DNA from 3 places in the Liquorilactobacillus hordei DSM 19519 genome. Region 1 is predicted to be linked to each of the others. Evidence: predicted binding sites of a transcription regulator. Region 1 holds the regulator's gene; each other region holds the start of a gene.
What was found. The regulator Rex, encoded in region 1, represses fermentation and respiration genes when NADH is low (regulators of the CRP and FNR family bind a similar motif). The targets are predictions, from matches to a motif close to TTGTGAANTANTTCACAA.
Positions count from the first base shown of each region.

Region 2: G6O70_RS03050 (DoxX family membrane protein) is a predicted target of Rex. The motif match lies at 2,147-2,164, and genes of this name have one in related genera.
Region 3: adhE (bifunctional acetaldehyde-CoA/alcohol dehydrogenase) is a predicted target of Rex. The motif match lies at 1,387-1,404, and genes of this name have one in related genera.

Region 1 covers NZ_CP049303.1:917,168-920,372, reverse strand. The annotation lists gene G6O70_RS12190 (IS3 family transposase) at 1-800, shown strand, start outside; gene G6O70_RS05650 (redox-sensing transcriptional repressor Rex) at 865-1,518, opposite strand; gene abc-f (ribosomal protection-like ABC-F family protein) at 1,755-3,205, shown strand, end outside.
Region 2 covers NZ_CP049303.1:378,786-381,990, forward strand. The annotation lists gene G6O70_RS03040 (prephenate dehydrogenase) at 1-836, shown strand, start outside; gene G6O70_RS03045 (shikimate kinase) at 974-1,510, shown strand; gene G6O70_RS03050 (DoxX family membrane protein) at 1,571-2,071, opposite strand; gene G6O70_RS03055 (DegV family protein) at 2,318-3,172, opposite strand.
Region 3 covers NZ_CP049303.1:2,138,992-2,142,196, forward strand. The annotation lists gene adhE (bifunctional acetaldehyde-CoA/alcohol dehydrogenase) at 1-1,348, opposite strand, end outside; gene G6O70_RS11635 (acetate/propionate family kinase) at 1,604-2,824, shown strand.

The DNA.
Region 1 (3,205 bases):
ATTACACTAAGCACAGTCAGGGACGAGAATATGAGAATGACCAGGTTATCCAAGCCATTGATGAAATTCGGCAAACAGATGCCAAGTATACTCAAAAATACGGTTACCGTCGCATAACGTTAGTTATGCATGAACAGGGATTTAAAGTTAATCATAAACGCGTCCTCCGAATTATGAAGGAGCAAGGCTGGACATGTCAGGCCTTTAATAAGCAAACTCGCAAATATAACTCATACAAAGGAACTGTTGGTAGAATAGCCAAAAATAAGTTACACCGTCGATTCAAGACAGATCGACCATATCAAAAACTCGTCGCCGACGTTAGTGAATTTCGATACGGTCAGATGAGTCAAAGTGAGCGAATCTATTTAGAACCCATCATGGATTTATTTTCGGGTGAAATTTTGGCATTTAACATTAGTGCACACCCAACTCTTGAATTTGCGTTGAAACCACTAAAAGAAGCATTAGATGGATTACCTGAGCTTCCTTATAGAACAACGGTACACACAGATCAAGGATTTCAGTATCAACATAAACAGTGGCAAAAAACGCTTAAAACTCATCATACCTTTCAGAGTATGTCCCGTAAGGCTACCTGCTTAGATAACGCCGCCATGGAATCATTTTTTCATCTCATGAAAGCAGAGATGATGGATGAACACTTCGAAAATTCAGAGAGTCTCGCGCAAGCGATGACTGAATGGATTGAATTTTATAATAACCGTAGAATCAGGACCAAACTAAAAGGCAAGTCACCGGTACAATACCGAGAACTTGCCAATCAGTTAGCAGCTTAATTTAGTTGTCCAAACTTGTGGGTTCACTTCATCAGCAAAAACCTTGGCAAAGCTTTTTTTCATGTTAGTCTAGTAGATTTTCTTCCTCATCACCAAACTTATTTAAAAAATAAATTAGTGTTTGTAATTCATTTGTTAAATCAACATTTTGAACTCTTACGGTGTTAGGAACTGTAATTCTAAGTGGTGTAAAATTAAGAATTCCTTTGATTCCAACTTCAACAAGTTCATTTGTAACTTGTTGAGCAACGCTAGATGGAACAGTTAAAATTACAATTTCGATTTGTTGAACAGTTAACTGTTCTTTCATATCGGCCATATCATAAACTGGCACACTACTTTGAATCGTTCCCGTAATATCTTGGTTAATATCAAAAGCTGCACTAATACGTACATTGTTGCTCTGATGGAAGTTATAATTTAAAAGGGCATGTCCCAAATTACCGACACCAATCAAAGCTACATTGGTTAATTGATCTTGGTTCAAAGTCTTTTTAAAGAAAGCGAGCAAACTATCAACATCATAGCCATATCCTCGTTTTCCTAGCGCACCGAAGTACGAGAAGTCTCTCCTAATTGTTGCAGAATCAACCTTAACGGCATCTGCAAGTTCAGTTGATGAAATTCTTTGCTTCCCTGCATCTGATAAAAAATGTAAGTAGCGATAATAAATTGGCAGTCTTTTGGCTGTCGCATGAGGAATTTTTGATGTTACCATTTTTTGGCTCCTTTCACTAATAAATGATTCAGTCTTTTTATGTAGTATAACACATTCCTTGTGAAATTACGCATTTAACTATCTTCACAAGCAATAATATTGTACCCTATATTTTACCGTATCCATGCTACACTAAAATACATTCACTTGCAATAGAATGCACATTCACTTGCTCAATTTCACAAGAATTATAAATGATATAATATTCATATTTTAATATTCAAGAGGTGTTTTTTATGATTTTACTTCAAGTACAAAATGTTGAAAGGTTATTTGGAAGCGATGTTCTCTTTGAAAGAGTTAACCTTGATGTTCAAGAAAATTCAAGAATTGCCCTTGTTGGACGCAATGGCGTTGGCAAGTCGACTTTAATAAAAATGATTGTTGGTCTGCAATCACCTGATAATGGACAAATTACTAAAAATAAAAATATGACTATTGGATATTTGGCACAGGATAATGGCTTGAATTCTTCAAACAGCATCTATGCTGAAATGCTCACTGTTTTCAATGATTTAAAGAAAATGGAAATAAAAATGCATGAACTAGAAAATGAAATTGCAACTTTTGATCACTTAACTCAATCACAAACAAAGTATGATACACTTCTTAGCAGTTATGATCAATTAACACATAATTTCAAAGAAGCAAACGGTTATGGTTATGAATCAGAAATTCGAGCTGTTTTACATGGCTTTAGATTCTACGAAGAAGACTTTTCTACCATTATCGGTACTCTATCGGGCGGTCAAAAAACGCGACTTGCTCTTGCAAAGCTATTACTTGAAAAAAATGATTTACTGATACTTGATGAACCTACCAACCATCTAGACATTGAAACCCTCAGTTGGCTTGAAGGCTACTTGCAATCTTACTCTGGCGCCCTTTTAATTATCTCGCATGATCGTTATTTTCTTGATAAAATCTCTAAGGAAGTCTATGAGCTAACATCTAGTGGAACTGATCATTATCAGGGAAACTATTCCTTCTATATCCAAGAAAAAGCAAAACGCTTCCAGCAAAAAATGAAGCAATACGAAAAACAACAAGAAGAAATTGAAAAGCTTGAAGATTTCGTTGCTCGCAATATTGTACGTGCATCAACAACAAAACGAGCACAAAGTCGCCGGAAACAACTTGAAAAAATCAATCGCCTAGAGCGACCCACAGATGGTCAACAAGAACCACATTTTCAATTTACAGCAGAAAGACAAAGTGGCAATATTGTCCTAAGTGTCGCCAATGCTTTCATTGGTCATGATGATAAACCAATATCAGGTCCAATTAATATTGATCTGCGGAAGCATCAAATGATGGCAATTGTAGGTAGTAATGGTATTGGTAAGTCGACCCTATTAAAAAGTATCCTTAATAAAATTCCTCTAATCAGTGGCGAATATTCATTTGGAACAAATGTTGATACCGGATACTACGATCAAGAATTAAAGAATCTACATGCTAACAAGACTGTATTGAACGAGTTGTGGGACGACCATCCTACTACTCCTGAAAAAGATATTAGATCTATTCTAGGAAGCTTTCTATTCTCTGGGGATGATGTTAAGAAAGTCGTTCACAATCTTTCAGGTGGTGAAAAAGCTCGCTTATTGCTGACCAAACTAGCATTTAACCATGACAATTTTCTAATTTTTGATGAACCTACTAACCACCTAGACATTGATAGTAA
Region 2 (3,205 bases), 540 kb from region 1:
TTATCAATGGGCTTGGTTTAATTGGCAGTTCGCTTGCACGAGCAATTAAAAAAAGAAATCCAGAAATAATAATAACTGCAGCAGATACTAATAAAAATACCTTGAAGTATGCAATTTCAAATAAAATAATTGATAAGGTTGTAGAAAATCTTGAAAATATCAAAACAGCCGATATTATTATTTTAGCAACTCCTGTGGACCAAATTATTAAAATGTTGCATGAATTAAGTAAATTACAGTTAAAAAGCGGTGCGATTATCACAGATGTGGGAAGCACAAAACAAGCAATTCTAAAAGCAGCAGAGGAGTTAGTGCAACCAAGCGTAACTTTTATTGGTGGGCATCCAATGGCAGGGTCTCATGAATCTGGTATAGCAGCAGGAAGGGCCGATTTATTTGCGAATGCGTTCTATTTTTTGGTGCCTTTAAAAACAAAAAATAAACAAATAAAAGAATTACAGTCACTTTTACAGGAAACAAATGTTAAATGGTTTGAAATAGAGGCAGACACACATGATAAATTAGTCGGACAAATCAGCCATTTACCACATATTATTGCAGCAACACTAGTAAATAGAACAGAGAATGAGTTTGCTGATTCGAAGTTAGGGATGGAGCTGGCAGCAGGTGGTTTTAAATCAACTACTAGAATAGCATCCTCTGATCCGGCTATGTGGAGCGCAATTTTAAAAACAAATACTACAATACTCATCGATCAACTGGCAAAATATCAACAGCAACTATCTGAAGTACAAGAAGCTTTAAGTAATGGTGATCAAGAACAGCTCTATAATTTATTTTTTCAGGCTAAAAATAGTCGTGATAAATTAAATTGATCAACCTACAAGGTTTAGAAATGCAAGCAGAAAATAAGGGAATATTACAACTCATATTTTCGAAAAAAGAGTGTTGTGAAAGAGCACAAAAATTACTTATTAAACAAGGATATCGAGTCATCAAGGAGGAATAGAATATGGATGTTATCCTAATAGGATTTATGGGAAGTGGAAAGACAACGATTGGGAAATTATTAGCTGAAATGTTATTAGTGCCACATACGGATTTAGACCAAGAAATTGTTGAAAGTGCAGGGCAAACAATTAAAGACTTTTTTTCAAAATATGGTGAAGTAAAGTTTCGTGAATTGGAACACAAAATTTTATTAAATCAGCTTAAAAAAAATGGAGTCCTCTCAACAGGGGGAGGAACTCCAATTAATATACAAAATTTAGAAATCTTACAGGCAACAAAAACACCAGTGATATTGCTGGAGGCTTCAACGAACACGATTTTAGAGCGTGTGGGTAAAAGTGAAGAAAGACCACTCGTGAATCAGATGTCAACACGACAATTAACGAGCCTACGGGCTGAAAGAATGCCATTTTATCAAGAATGTGCAGACTTGCGAATAAACACAGACAATCGTTCGCCGGTAGAGATTACAGAACAAATTTATAGATACTTATTGGACACCAATCAATATAGCATTAATTCAAAAGTTAAATTTTAATCTAGTTCTTCTATATTATTAAAAACAAAGGTGTTTCATAAGTCAAAGTTCTCCATAAGATTAATAGTCTTCAACCGAATTTTTGAGAAAAGGGACTTTTTCGCGGATAAAAGGAATAATGAAACGATCTAATCCAAGCTTACCAGCGTTGTAACCAGCGACGATAACTATAAATTCTAAGACGATATACTTTGGATTAACAGAAATGCTGCCAGATAAAAGATAGCTGAAATTCATCATGAGTGCAAAGAAAGTAGCTGTTGTAGTAAATGCACCAAATATTAATCCTAGGCCAATGAATATTTCACCCCAAACAACTAGAAAATTAAAAATACCAATATTTGGAGCAACGAAATTTTCTAAAATAGAAGTATACCAACCATATGCAGAATGTCCTGTTGGCTCTAATACAGGCGATTTAATGGCAGCGGATATGAACTTTTCAGCGGTAAAACCACTAACTTTTTCAATACCAGCCATTAACCACAAGACACCCAAATAAATCCTAATAATTGCTAATAAAACACTACTTACATTTGAACTGCGTAACCATTTTACCATTGTCATCCCTCCATGTAACTAATGAATTCGCTTTCATATTGTAAGTATATCTGAAAGTGCTGTATTTGTAAAGAAAAGTGAAAAATTGCACAAATTAATTGCAAGGTCAAGACGAACTGTATCAAACGTGAAAACTGGAGTTATGAAACATATTTATCTAGAGTAAACAAAAAAGGCTGGTCAAAAGTTAAATTCTGACCATGCCCTTTTTAGTTATTAAGAATAAAAATACTCTGTTCTATCATTTTAAAGATCTTCTTTTTCTGATAAGGTGATTACACCGATAGCATTTAACCCTGTATGGGTCATAATAATTGGACTTGTTAATTTTGTTAGAGAAGGAACATGGCTTTCTTCTCCTAATATCGTTTTCTTTAATCTTTCTATAAATTCGGGTTCAGGGTCAACATGAGAAAGAGCTAGGTCAACAATTGGATTATCAACGTGTCGTTTTGCAAGATCTTCGCAGAATTTAACAAAAGTTTTTTTACTTCTTCCTTTTACCACAGGATCAAGGCTTTTGTCGCCTAATTCAACGATAACTTTAAGATTGATTAATTTTGTTAGAGTACCAGCAAGGCGACTTACACGGCCACCTTTTACTAAACAATCTAGATTATCAATCAGAACATTAACTCTAGTACGTTTATGGACTTCTAAACAATGTTTTTTGATTTCTGCAATACTTTTTCCAGCTTCTAGGTCTTTTGCTGCAGCAATTACCTGGTAGGCTAGTCCGCGGTCTGTAGATTTACTATTAATAACAGTCACTTCAGTGTTTGTCATATCAGCGGCAGTTTGGGCAGTTGCACATGTACCACTTAAGACATCAGAAATCATGATTGCAAGGACTGAACTACCGTCTGCCCCTAGTTCATCATACATTTCCACAAACTTTCCCAAAGCAGGTTGACTAGTTTTAGGGAATCTGCCAGCGCGTAGATGGTCAATAAGTTCTTGACGAGAAATATCTTCACCATCTACAAATGTTTTTCCTTCAATCTCGACGGATAAAGGAATAACATTAATTGAATATTTTTTTAATTCTTCAGGTGTTAGTTGAATTGAAGAGTCAGTCAGGATTTTAATGGATTTAGTCATTCTGTATACTCCTTCGTTTTTTAATCTGTTTTT
Region 3 (3,205 bases), 1.0 Mb from region 1:
TATGTGACAATGAATTTTTCCCCCATGATCCGGTTCCGAGTGTCATACTTGGACGCAATGCATCAGAATAAATATCACCTATTCCACCAAGTGAATCAGGTTGATTAACCAAAATTCGTGCAGCCTTAGTCTGATCTGCATAATCATTGATAAACGGATCTGACTGCGAACCAATTTGAATAGCTGCGTTATGACCGGCACCTTGATAGTTGAGTAATGCACTAACAATTTTAATACCATCTTGCCTATCCTTTGCTTTATATACCGACAGTAATGGGGAAAGTTTTTCAGAAGAAAGTTTTTCACCAATATCTTTGGCATCAAGCTCAAACAACATAACATCTTTATCCTTTGGCAAGTTAACACCTGCTTGAGTCGCAATCCAACTAGCTGGTTTACCGGCTACGGGACCATTAACACCGTGTCGATCATTAAAAACAAAATCTGCAATCTTTTGATAGTCCTTCTTAGGAACAATATAAGCTCCTTTGTCTTGCATCTTTTTTAACCAGTCATCATAAACAGGTGCTTCAACAATAACTGAATTTTCAGTTGCACAAATCATCCCATTGTCAAATCTTTTAGATAGCAGCAAGTCTTCAACTGCTCGATCTAAATCTGCAGTATGGTCAACAAAAATTGCACCATTTCCTGCACCAACACCCATTGAAGGATTTCCTGATTTCAATGCTGCGTTAACCATTCCAGGACCACCGGTTGCCAAGATTGAAGCAATTTTCGAATTGCGAATCAAAGCTGTTGTATTATCTAAGCTTGGTACTTCAACCCACTGAACAATATCCTTTGGCGCACCTGCAGCGATTGCAGCATCATACAATATTTTTGCTGCATGAGCAGAGCATTTCTGTGCTTGTGGATGAAAGGCAAAAATAATCGCATTTCGTGTCTTAAGTGCCATCAAAGTCTTAAACATTGCCGTTGATGTTGGATTAGTAGTAGGAACAATCCCAGCTAAAACGCCTAATGGAGCAGCAATTTTAACTTGTCCCGCAACTTTATCTTCACCAATAATACCTACTGTTTTTTCATCTTTAATCAAATTATATATATTTTCAGTTGCAAAACGATTCTTTGTATCCTTATCTTCAACAACACCACGTTGGGTTTCATCTACAGCTTCATGTGCAAGTAACAATGCTGCTTCAGAACCTGCTAATGCTGCGGCTGCAACAATCTTGTCAACTTCTGCTTGGGTATAAGAAGCATAAGCTTTCTCAGCAACCAAGGCCTTCTCAACCAAATTATTAGTATACGCTTCAGCTTGTTCATATTTTTTCGCCTTTTCTTCAGGGGAAAGAGCTTTTTTAACTTTTTTAGTAACCGTCATGTGGTAATCCTCCCTAAGCATAACTTACTTTGAATTATTTGTGAAATAAATCACTATTTTTGGTACACCCTTATATTAACGCTTTCAATTGTGAATTACAACACTTTTATTAAATAAAATAAAAATAATTTTTTAGTACTGTAATGCCTAAAAATCAACCGTTTAATATAGTGAAAAACAAATAATTGACAAAAAATTTAATAGTGTTACCATTTTATGTGAATATAATCACATTTTAAAAAGGGGAATTTGTTGATGAAAAAAGTATTATCAATCAATTCTGGTAGTTCATCATTGAAAATCAGTCTATTCGCAATGCCAACTGAGCAACGTCTAGCAAAAATTATGGTCGATTACTCAGATGAAACTAACCAGTTAGTAGCTATTACATTGCCTAATCATGAATTAATTGTTCAGCACTATCATAATAAACTATCACCCGTAGAACTAGCCTTGAAGTTATTAACAAAACACAAAGTAATTAATAATCCACAAGAAATTGCTGCAATTGGCCACAGAATAGTTGCAGGTGGTGAGCTCTTCCAACGTTCAATAGAAATTACAACTGAAATAATGCAAAAGCTGGAAAGTATTAATGAACTAGCTCCATTACATAATCCAGCAAATATAGCTGGAATTTTGGACGCACAACAATTATTGCCTAACTGTCCTCAAATTGCTGTTTTTGATACTGCTTTTCATACCGACTTACCTCCTGAAAACTTCTTATATGCATTGCCACTTGAATATTATCGTAAATATAGGATTAGAAAATATGGAGCACATGGTACCAGTCATCGTTTTGTTGCCCAGCAAGCAGCTAAAATGCTCCATCTACCGCTGAATGAACTAAAACTAATTACCTTGCATTTAGGTTCTGGAGCTTCCGTGACGGCAATTAAAAATGGTAAAAGCTATGATACTTCAATGGGTTTTTCTCCATTAACAGGTTTGATGATGAGCACTCGCTGTGGTGATATTGATCCTTCCGCACTAGTTTATTTATTAAAACACCACGTTTTTTCAGACATGAATGAATGTATGGAAATTTTAAATAAACAATCCGGACTATTAGGAGTCTCTGAACTTAGCAAAGATATGCGTGAAATTGAACGAGCATCTACAGAAAATCCACAAGCAGCACTAGCAATCAAAATGTTTGTAAAACGTGTTTGTGATTATATTGGTTCATACTGGCTAGAATTAGGTGGGGCTGATGCTTTAGTTTTTACTGGCGGAATTGGTGAAAATGATTGCCACTTGCGGGAACTGATTAGTGAACGTTTAAGCTGTCTAGGAATTAATTTTCAATCACAGCAAAATCAAAGTCGTGACTTACCTTTCGACTTTGCTTCCACTGATAGCCAAGCACGTTTACTTGTAATTCCAACAGATGAAGAATTAATGATTGCAAGAGATGCATACTCGCTACTTTCAAGCAAACAATTATGTAACCAAACTGCTGTTAATTATTAATAATATACGTATTAATTGATCAATAATCTCCAATACTTTTCTTTACTCACAAAAATAAATGCTTAAATTTCCTACATTACAGAGACGTAAGTGTGACACAAGTTGGGAAAATTTGATCACTAACTCAAATTTACGGTCATAGCGAGTACTTGGCTATGAGTAATTAGAAGTTAGACGGAGAATTTTAACTTATGGAACACTTTTATACGGAATAATTAGCGAGGCTGGGTCAAAATTTAACTTTTGGCGTAGCCCCGCCTTTTTTATAATATTGAATGATTGCATCAAGTCAGAGTAAAAAGGCATCTCCATTCCAGTATTCTTGAACTAATTTACCTTTGACTTTACATGTATATTTGGTCATAAAAAAGTACCCCATAA